DNA from 3 places in the Brevibacillus sp. M2.1A genome. Region 1 is predicted to be linked to each of the others. Evidence: riboswitches for the same ligand, from Rfam matches in the RefSeq annotation. Region 1 holds a riboswitch; each other region holds the start of a gene.
What was found. A riboswitch is a leader RNA that binds a small molecule or an ion and turns the genes downstream of it on or off. The one in region 1 is predicted to bind cyclic di-GMP.
Positions count from the first base shown of each region.

Region 2: it holds a riboswitch for cyclic di-GMP, as region 1 does, so the genes downstream of both, HP567_RS01095 (methyl-accepting chemotaxis protein) here and HP567_RS08515 (GNAT family N-acetyltransferase) in region 1, are expected to answer to the same signal.
Region 3: it holds a riboswitch for cyclic di-GMP, as region 1 does, so the genes downstream of both, ggt (gamma-glutamyltransferase) here and HP567_RS08515 (GNAT family N-acetyltransferase) in region 1, are expected to answer to the same signal.

Region 1 is NZ_JABSUY020000001.1:1,721,966-1,725,232, forward strand. It holds gene HP567_RS08510 (methyl-accepting chemotaxis protein) at 1-1,383, opposite strand, end outside; gene HP567_RS08515 (GNAT family N-acetyltransferase) at 1,376-1,930, opposite strand; cyclic di-GMP riboswitch class I at 2,120-2,203, opposite strand; gene HP567_RS08520 (peroxiredoxin-like family protein) at 2,386-3,048, opposite strand; gene HP567_RS08525 (Crp/Fnr family transcriptional regulator) at 3,133-3,267, opposite strand, start outside.
Region 2 is NZ_JABSUY020000001.1:240,966-244,232, forward strand. It holds gene HP567_RS01095 (methyl-accepting chemotaxis protein) at 1-1,239, opposite strand, end outside; cyclic di-GMP riboswitch class I at 1,312-1,412, opposite strand; gene HP567_RS01100 (formate--tetrahydrofolate ligase) at 1,548-3,176, opposite strand.
Region 3 is NZ_JABSUY020000001.1:152,535-155,801, reverse strand. It holds gene ggt (gamma-glutamyltransferase) at 1-1,560, opposite strand, end outside; cyclic di-GMP riboswitch class I at 1,743-1,831, opposite strand; gene HP567_RS00690 (SET domain-containing protein) at 2,085-2,702, shown strand; gene HP567_RS00685 (glutamine--tRNA ligase/YqeY domain fusion protein) at 2,782-3,267, shown strand, end outside.

The DNA of each region.
Region 1 (3,267 bases):
CTCTTTGTTCTTGTCGGTAATATCTGCGTTGACTTCTACTTTTGCGCCGACTTCCTGAATCATGCTGTGAACATGGACGATGAACTCTTGCAGGTTTTTCGTTTTATCTGCGAAGTTTTGCATGTAGTTGTCTACATTGGTGAACATTTCTTGTACTTCGAGAATGCCCTCGCTATTTTTCTCAAAAGAAGTCTGCGACTCGGAAATCATATCCGATACGAGTTTCATTTTTTCGCGGATGGTCATGAGCAGGCTCGAGATCGACTCGGACGATAGCTTGGAGGACTCTGCCAGCTTGCGTACTTCATCTGCGACGACAGCAAATCCTCGGCCGTGTTCGCCTGCGCGAGACGCTTCAATCGTGGCATTGAGTGCCAACAGATTGGTTTGTGCAGAAATCTCGGAAATGGTTTGGATGATTTTTCCAATCGATTCGGTTTCTTTATTGAGCTCTTGGATTAGCTGGTTCGTACCTTGGATGTCCTTGATGAATCGTTCAAAGTCATTACCGATGTTGCCAATGCGTTTTCCACTCTCGCTAGTGGCTTCCTTGGTCGATTCTACGTACTCATGCATCTCTGTAACAGAGCGGGTCATGTCCTCAACTTGCAAATTCGTCGAGCTCATTTCCCGACGCAGCTCGTCTGTATTGCTGGTCTGGACAGTAAAGGACTCCATGATGTCTTGCAGGGAAGCGACGGTTTCGACAGCGCGAACATTGACACCGTCCGTTACCTTGTTCAAATTCTCTTGATAGTCTTGCATAGAGGTGAGTGATTCATTGATCTTATCCAGAACACGTTGCAACGATTCCTTCGAGGCAATCGCTTCTTGCTTCTGTTGCTCACTTTCCTCTTGCAACTTGTTATTGAATACAGCATGCATCATGCTCGTGATAGAGACAAAGCAGAAGGTGAGCAGGAAGTACATCAGATCGAGATTGCTTGTCGAATGGAAAATCGTTTCTCTTTGTGTCAGGAAGTAGTAAGAGACAATGCCCAATGTCGATACAATCGTCAAAATATTGATGAGTCGGTCTTGATAAATCCCCATGACTGCTACGAAGAACATAATGGTCATGATATTGATCATATGCGGGTCCAGTCCGACTACGATGAACATGAAGATCCCGATTACGGCGAAGTTAAAGAACTTCATGAAGGGCGCTGCTTTTTCACGGAAGCTCGGGCGATTAGAGATGTAAGCAAAAGGTGCCAGTACGCCATACAAAATACCCAGAATTGTGAAAACGAATGTGTACGAAACGCCTAGAAAGAGGTTTAAGACCTGAACAACCGTAATAATACTTGCGAATACGATTACGACCCAATTGTTTCTTCTTCTCAATAAATCAATTTTATCCATGTTATCCATGTTACCCACCTACCTCGACTTTTACTTGGTTGGATGACGACGTATTGTACCAGGAATATTTCGGATCGTGCTTATTGTCATAGACATCTTTTAGATGGAAAAGGGTCGGAATCGCATCGGCCCCTTTGTAAAAGACGATATCTTTGGTCTGAGTTGCTTTTACTTGATACTTCGTGTTAATAAATTTAAAAAAGGTCGGATCTGCTACCCCGATTGCGTGGGTATAACCATGCTTTTCAGCGTAATCTATCATCAGGCAAATTCCTTTTTGCCCCAGTTGTCCGCGGTATTTCGGCAGAACAGCGAGACTGTCTACCTCCATTACTTTCATATCTTCTGTAACAACATCCTGAAAAAGTGATTTCATATAAGCACTTGATTTGGAAAAGGGCGTCATTTCAAATGTTCCACCTGCTTCACCATCTTCGGCGATTAAGAGGAACTGAGCCGAGCCTTCTTTCGCGTACTCCATCTCGAAGCCCATGCTTGTCCATACTGTTTCTTTGATTTCATGAAATTTGGCTAACTCTTGTACGGTTTCTACTTGTTTGTACATAACTTCTCCACTCCATCATTTTCTGATTACCGTGTTGTGTATGTTTGACGTCTCAAAAGTTATGTTTTTCCATCTGTTACAAAAATGAAAGTGCTTTCATCCTCCTTTCAAAAAACGAAACACAAAAAAAGGCCGTTCCATCGAAATGGAACAACCGAAGCTACCAACATCGAAAAATAGTCTCAAGATGATGGCAACCCGGCTATCATGGTCAAAGACTGTAGACCCGTGGTTTTGCGTCGCCACCTTTCGATGACTTTGCCTTTTTCATTTTTTAGCAAAAATTGTAAAACTGTGTCGAATTTTGCTAGACATAATCATGCAAAATATAAGCCATTTGTATTAGCTTTGTCAAGTTTTGGTAGGAAGAAGTAACTAATTGTTCATAATATATGAACGTACGAAAAAACCAGTTGCCGTATCAACTGGTTCTTCATTAAATAGGGAGTAGGGCGTTAGGTTAGGGTGCGCAGAATGTCTATAACTTCAGTAGGCTCCATTCGCTTTTTGTAGTCAGGATCTAAGAATACTGACCGGATTACGCCCTGTTCATCGAGGATATAAGTAGCCGGTATGGGGAGTGTCCAGGAATCGTCGCTATTAAAATGATTGAGATCGATATCCAATGATCGGTAGGTATCATGTAAATACTCAGGCAGTCTGAATATGAGTCTATATTTTTCTGCTACCTGATTATTGGTATCGCATAACACGGGGAAGCTCAGACGATTGTTCTCTTGCATAGTAAGAGAGTGTGCAGGAGATTGTGGACTAATGGCAAACAATTGAGCACCCAGAGAGGTTATCGTATCGAGCTGTTTTTGGTACGCTTGCATCTCCAAATTGCAGTAGGGGCACCATGATCCACGGAAAAATGTGAGGACGACAGGACCTTTTATGATTTCTTCCGACAAGGTAATATTCTTGCTAGTGTGATCGTTCAACGTGAAATCAGGCGCAATCGAACCAATCGGCAAGCCCTTTGCCAGTTCAGAGGTCCGCAGCTCCTCAATTGATCTTGTAAATGCATCTGTTACTTCACGGGTGAGGAAGTCTGCTATTTGAATGGTTGTAAAATCTAGCTCTTCGCGCAGGCTCTGAAAATGTGGTTTATCCATATGTCGTTCCCCTCTTTTTCGAAAGAATAGTAGAAGCCATGGCTTTACGATATCTTTCTTTTTGAGCGAAAGATGTAAACTGGATTACATTTTCTTCAAAATCCTGTCCCGCTGAATAGAAATAGATTTAAAGCCTGTTTGAATCAGTTCTTCTCTTGCTAAAGCACGTAATGCTACCGTCACAGCTTCCCTGGATGCCCCAACAAAATTGGCGATTTC
Region 2 (3,267 bases), 1.5 Mb from region 1:
GCCTGCTGCCATGTCAGTCATCGACAATGCGACTTCCTGCGAGCTGGCTGCCTGCGCCTCTGCTCCCTCAGAAATCTGTGCGATAGACAAGCCGATTTGGTTGATGTTTTCTGTCGCCTGCTTAATACCTTCAGATACTTCCTGACTAAAACGCTGTACTTGATCAGACGACAGTGATACGTCTTCAATCAAATTTTTCAAGTGCGATACCGTCTGGTTAAAGTCACGGGACAGAACCGCAATCTCGTCTTTTCCGTCAACCGTTACGGTCTCTTTCAAGTTGCCCTGCGCCACTACATTTACGGCGTGATTCAGACGCTCAATTGGTTTCACCATGCGTACAGCCAAGAAATAAACGAGGACAACCCCAATTGCCAATACGATGAGGGAAATAACCATCAATCGAACTGACAGTTGATCGACAGGGGCATGCAGCTCTGCTACAGGTGCAGTGATGTATATACCCCAGTTCAAATTGGTAGGAGCATACGAAGCAAATCGCTCTGTATTCTCGTAATTATATTGGGCAATTCCATGCTTCCCTTGCTTGATGTCTTCAAAGCCAGTCTGAAGTTCAAGAATACCCATATTGAGAATCGATTCCTTCAGAATGAACTCGCTGTTCGGATGATAAATAAATGTTCCTGTTTTGCTTACTAAAAAGGCGTAGCCTGATTGACCAAATTTCTCTTCGGACACCTTTTTTTGGATCTCATTGATAGGAATCGTAGAACCGATATAACCGTATTGACGATTGTCCTTCATCAATGGAACGACAAGGGTCACGATGTTATTCCCTGTGCGCTTCGAAACAACTGGCTCTGAGACAACAACCTTTCCTTCCCCTTTGCTGGCTTCCTTAATGTGCGGACGATCCGAGATATCAGTCACTTCACCCTTGAAATTGATCACATTCTTTCCGCTTAAATCATGCGAAAAGAAGAACGTCTCAAACTCGGGGTTTTTCTTTTGGGCCTCTTGAATGAGTTTCAGGTCATACTCGGCATTTTGATCAGCCGACATCAACCCTCCCACTGCTCTTACAATTTCAATTTTTTCTTTAAAGAAACCATCGATACGAATCGAGAGATTGTTAGCTGACAACTCAGCTTCTTTGTCCAGACTGTCTGCCAAAAGATTGGAAGCACTCCAATAGCTTGCACCGCAAACCGTACCCAAACTTATCAACAACAGCAGGCACAAAACGATAATTAGCTTATTCTTCAAACTATTTTTCATACCGAATCCCTTCTCCCTTCTCTTTTTTCAACAAAAAAAAGACTGCCCACCGACAGCCCATCATGACTACGGTATGGCAACCCGGCTGTCCTAGCTGCGAAAGTCACTTGACTCTCGACCTTAGACCCGTGGCTTTGCGTCCCTGCCTTTCAGCAAGTTTGCCTTTGTCATTCCTTGTTGTTTTTCAATTAAGTTCACATTTTTCAATCTCACCTTTCTTTTCCCATAACTTTCCGATAATAAACCTCAAAAATACAAAAAAAGCTGACAACCTTTTACAGTTGTCAGCTTTTTGTCAAACTTTTTGACTAGCTTAATCCGATCACTTGGCCATCCTCGTCTACATATAACGATTCAGCAGCCGGCTTTTTCGGGAGGCCTGGCATGGTAACCAAGCTACCGGTCAGTGCCACAATAAAACCAGCTCCTGCTGATATGCGCACTTCACTCACTTGGATCGTGAAGTCAACAGGTGCTCCCAACAGATCAGCGCGGTCCGTAAAGGAGTAAGGTGTTTTCGCCATGCACACAGGCAGATGGGACATGCCCATTTCTTCTACCTTTTGGATCGTTTTTAATGCCAGCGGCGAAAAGACAACCCCTGATCCACCGTATACTTCTTTTACGACTGTCTCAATCTTGTCTTTTATGCTGAGGTTATCTTCATACAAGAATCGGAAGGATGAAGGCCGCTCTGCTGCACGAGTCACTTTTTCAGCAAGCTCGACACCACCTGCTCCGCCTTCTGCCCATACTTTGGACAGCGCCGCTTCGGCTCCGGCCGCTTGGCACAGCGCAATGACTGCATCCACCTCTGCCTGGGTATCTGTCGCAAAATGATTGATCGCCACCACTGCTGGCACACCGAACTTTTGCAGGTTTTCCAGATGGCGCTTGACGTTTTCGAAGCCTTTCTCCAGAGCAGACAAGTTCTCCTCTGCCAGATCAGGTACTTTTACCCCGCCGTTGTATTTCAACGAGCGAACTGTAATGACCACGACAGCAGCCGATGGAGTCAGACCTGCTTTTCTGCACTTGATGTCAAAAAACTTTTCGGCCCCCAGGTCGGCACCAAAGCCAGCCTCTGTTACGACGTAATCTGCCAGCTTCAAAGCCATCTTGGTTCCGATCACGCTGCTGCACCCATGCGCGATATTGGCAAAAGGTCCTCCGTGAATGATGACCGGAGTTCCTTCGATTGTCTGTACGAGATTGGGCTTGATGGCTTCCTTCAAGAGAACACACATCGCATCGACCGCGTTGATTTCCTCTGCCCGTACAGGCTGATCATCGAAATCGTAGCCAATAATGATCTGGTTCAATCGCTCGCGCAAGTCCGCCAGATTCTCACTCAGGCATAAGATCGCCATGATTTCCGAAGCGGTTGTAATCATGAAGCCATCTTCACGCGTCATCCCGTTGCCGTCACCCAGACCAACCACGATGTTACGCAGTGCACGGTCGTTCATGTCCATGGCTCGTTTCCAGACGATTTTCTTTGGATTGAGCCCACGCGGATTGCCGTGGAAAATATGATTGTCGATCATCGCTGCCAACAAGTTATGTGCAGCTGTAATCGCATGAATGTCCCCTGTAAAATGCAGGTTAATTTCGTCAGCCGGGAGAATTTGTGCTTGGCCGCTTCCGGTTGCGCCTCCTTTGATCCCCATGCAAGGACCCAAGGACGGCTCGCGAAGCGCTGCCATTGTTTTCTTCCCGAGATAATTTAATGCTTGTGACAAACCAATCGTCGTGAGTGTCTTACCTGCTCCCGCCGGGTTAGGGTTCATCGCTGTAACAAGAATCAGTTTGCCATCAGGGCGATCCTTCACTTGCTCCCATAGCTCATCTGATAATTTGGCTTTATATTTTCCGTATAGCTCCAAATACTGTTCTTCGATACCTGCAATCTTGGCAATTTCAACAATAGACTTCATTTTTGCCTCCCTGCCACACCAGAATGTAATGCACCAGTTACCAATCTTCTACATTCTGCATAATCATCCTTTCTCCTCTCCTCTTCGACAC
Region 3 (3,267 bases), 1.6 Mb from region 1:
GACTTCTTGAGGGATGCGGCTTTCCACCTTGAGATTGTTGGAAGCAGATCCCCAGTTGCGTCCATGCAGCCATCTTGGCGCTTCAATTGCGTCTTGCACGCTGAAACCAAAGTCGACAATACGTGTGACGAGAGCGGCTTGCGTTTGCGGCTGTCCTTCTCCCCCTTGTGTTCCGTAAAGGAGATAAGGCTTGTCCCCTTTGAAGAGCATCGCTGGGTTAATTGTGTGGAAGGTGCGTTTGCCTGGTTCCAAGTGATTGATGTGTTTGGAATCCAAAGAGAAATAACTTCCGCGGTTTTGCAAAAGGACACCCGTATCTTTCGCTACGATGCCGGAACCCCAGTCAAAATAGTGACTCTGAATGATGGACACGGCATTTCCATCTTTGTCGACGATCCCGAACCAGGTTGTATCGCCTTTTGGATCAAGCGGTTCTACGGATTTGGCTGCTTGCTTCATATCAATACGCGCAGCTAAATCTTTCCCATGCTGCTTGGACAACAGCTCATCTACAGGGATATCCGCAAAGGCTGGGTCAGTCAGCCATTTGTCGCGGTCAGCAAAAGCCTGTTTGGTAGCTTCCACAATCGTGTGATAGTAATCGGGTGTTCCTTCACCCATGCTCTTAAGGTCAAAGTTATTCAAAACATTAAGAATGGAGAGTGATGCCATGCCTTGGGAGTTAGGCGGAACGTTGTATGCTTTGTATCCGCGGTAGTCTACCGTAATAGGATCTGCCCAAGTGGAGGTATGCTTCTCAAAATCTTTCAACGTGAGCAATCCGCCGTTGGCTTGCATGTCTGCTACGATTTTTTTAGCAACTTCTCCTTTATAAAAACCGTCAGCGCCTTTTTTCGCAATGATTCGCAAAGTATTGGCAAGGTCCTTTTGTTTGAGAATTTCGCCTGCTGCATAAGGATCGCCGTTGGGCTTCAGGAATGTTTTACGGAATCCATCAAAACGTTGAAGATTCTTCAAGTCATTGTCAGTTGGATCTGTCGCGTATTTTGTCCAATACACTTGGTTGGGGGAGACTGGATATCCGTTTTCGGCGTATCCAATGGCAGGCTCCAGCAGTCTGTTCCATTGAAGCTTGCTGTTGCCCATTTTTTTATGGGCGTAGTTGTACGCCTCCCACCAGCCGGAGACAACTCCAGGGACAGTGTTTGCCGATTCATAACCGCGGGACGGGATTTTTTCGTAGCCTTTGCCTTTGTAATAGTCGATGGTTGCCTTTTCGCCTGCACGACCACTGCCGTTCAGTGCCTTCAGCTCTTTTGTTTTGGCATTGTAGATGAGCCAGAAGTTATCTCCGCCAATGGTTGTGTAATGAGGGTAGACAACAGCTAAGGTGGAAGCGGCTGTAATAGCAGCATCTACTGCGTTTCCACCGTCTTCCAATGTCTTCAGGGCCGCAGCCGTAGCCAGATAGTGAGGAGTCGTCACCATAGCGTTCGGTGACATCGATGTTGGACGGTTAGCAGCTTGTGCCCCAGAGAATGTTGATAGCCCGATGACAGCAGTCAGCGCGACGGTCGAGAGTTTCTTCAAGAATGACATTCCTATGAAACCTCCTTCATGATGAATAGAATAATGATTTCATTAAACCGGCTATCCGCTGTTGCCTCACCTCCTTTAAAAGTTAAAAATACACAAACATACAAAAATAGACAAAAATAGACATTGCGCGCGCAAAAAAAGACCAATGATATAGGATCATTGGTCTCGTCCTACATCAATACTTCGGTAGCTGGCAAGCGTGTCCGCTGTTGCGGAGGTAGCCCCTGTAGCTTTGCGTCGCCGGATTTCCCCGGGTATGCCGTTTCGATATCAATGGGTGAAACATAAAATGACATGACACAAATAGTGATTCGATCGTTGTGGGAAAATGTTCCTAAAAGTCCGTTTGCCAATAATATAGACTATTTACCATTTGTGGTAAATAAGAAAAAATATTTTAATCCAGAAAAATAGTCAGGAATGCTATAGGAAAGGTTGTTTTTCGCATACATTCACACACCTCCTGGGGCAGAACTGCTTATGATGATAAAAAGGCACATTCGCCAAGGAGTGAAACAAAGACCATGATGCATCCCGATACAGAATTGCGCTATATCAACGATGAGATCGGGTACGGTGTGTTTGCGACAAGGTTTATCCCAAAAGGAACGATTGTATGGGCACAGGATGATTTGGATCAGGTATTGGACCCTGCATTTGTGGAAAGACTTGACTCATTACGAAAACAGGACGTACAAAAATATTCGTTTAAGAACCAGTTCGGAAAGTACATTCTTTGCTGGGATAAGGCAAGGTACGTGAACCACAGCTTTCATGCGAATTGTGTGCCGACCATGTATGATATGGAATTGGCAGCACGGGATATTTTACCGGGCGAAGAGCTGACCGATGATTACGGAACGTTAAATTTGGATGAACCTTTTGATTGTTTGCCCGAGTCTGACACGGAACGCTCCCGCGTAATGCCTGATGATTTGCTTCGGTATTACCCGCAGTGGGATCGGATTGCAGCGGAAGCATTCCAACGTTTCAATCATGTTGAACAGCCTTTGCTACATCTCATTTCCCCGAAGCATCTCGAAACGATTCGTGGAATCACGGAGCAGCGCTTAGCCATTGATTCTGTCGTTCACCTGTATTGCAGGTCACAATGGCAAACGAGGCAGCAATGGGAGACGTGAGCGGGTCGGTCAACGACCCGATTTTGTTGAACTCTGGGTAGAGAATCAGTATTATGGAATGTAAAGGTGAAGTGAAAGGTTGATTTCATTGGAAAACAAGGTAGCGGCATCCAATTTTATCCGCAATATCATGATTGATGACTTGCAAGAGGGCAAAGTAAAGGAAATCATTACCCGCTTTCCCCCAGAACCGAACGGGTATCTCCATATTGGACATGCAAAAGCGATCTGCCTCAACTTTGAGTTGGCTCGAGAATTCTCCGGCAAGGCCAACCTGCGTTTTGACGATACGAACCCGGTGAAGGAAGACATCGAATACGTAGAGGCCATCAAAAGGGACGTTCAATGGCTTGGCTTCGAATGGGACGGGTTGTTTTTTGCATCTGATTACTTTGAAGAGATGTACAACCGTGCGGTGCTGTTGATTAAAAAAGGTCTGGCTTACGTAGACGATCTTTCTCCAGAAGATATGCGGAAAATGCGCGGAACATGGACAGAGCCAGGCACAGATAGTCCGTTCCGCAGCCGGTCAGTGGAGGAAAACCTGGATCTGTTTGCACGTATG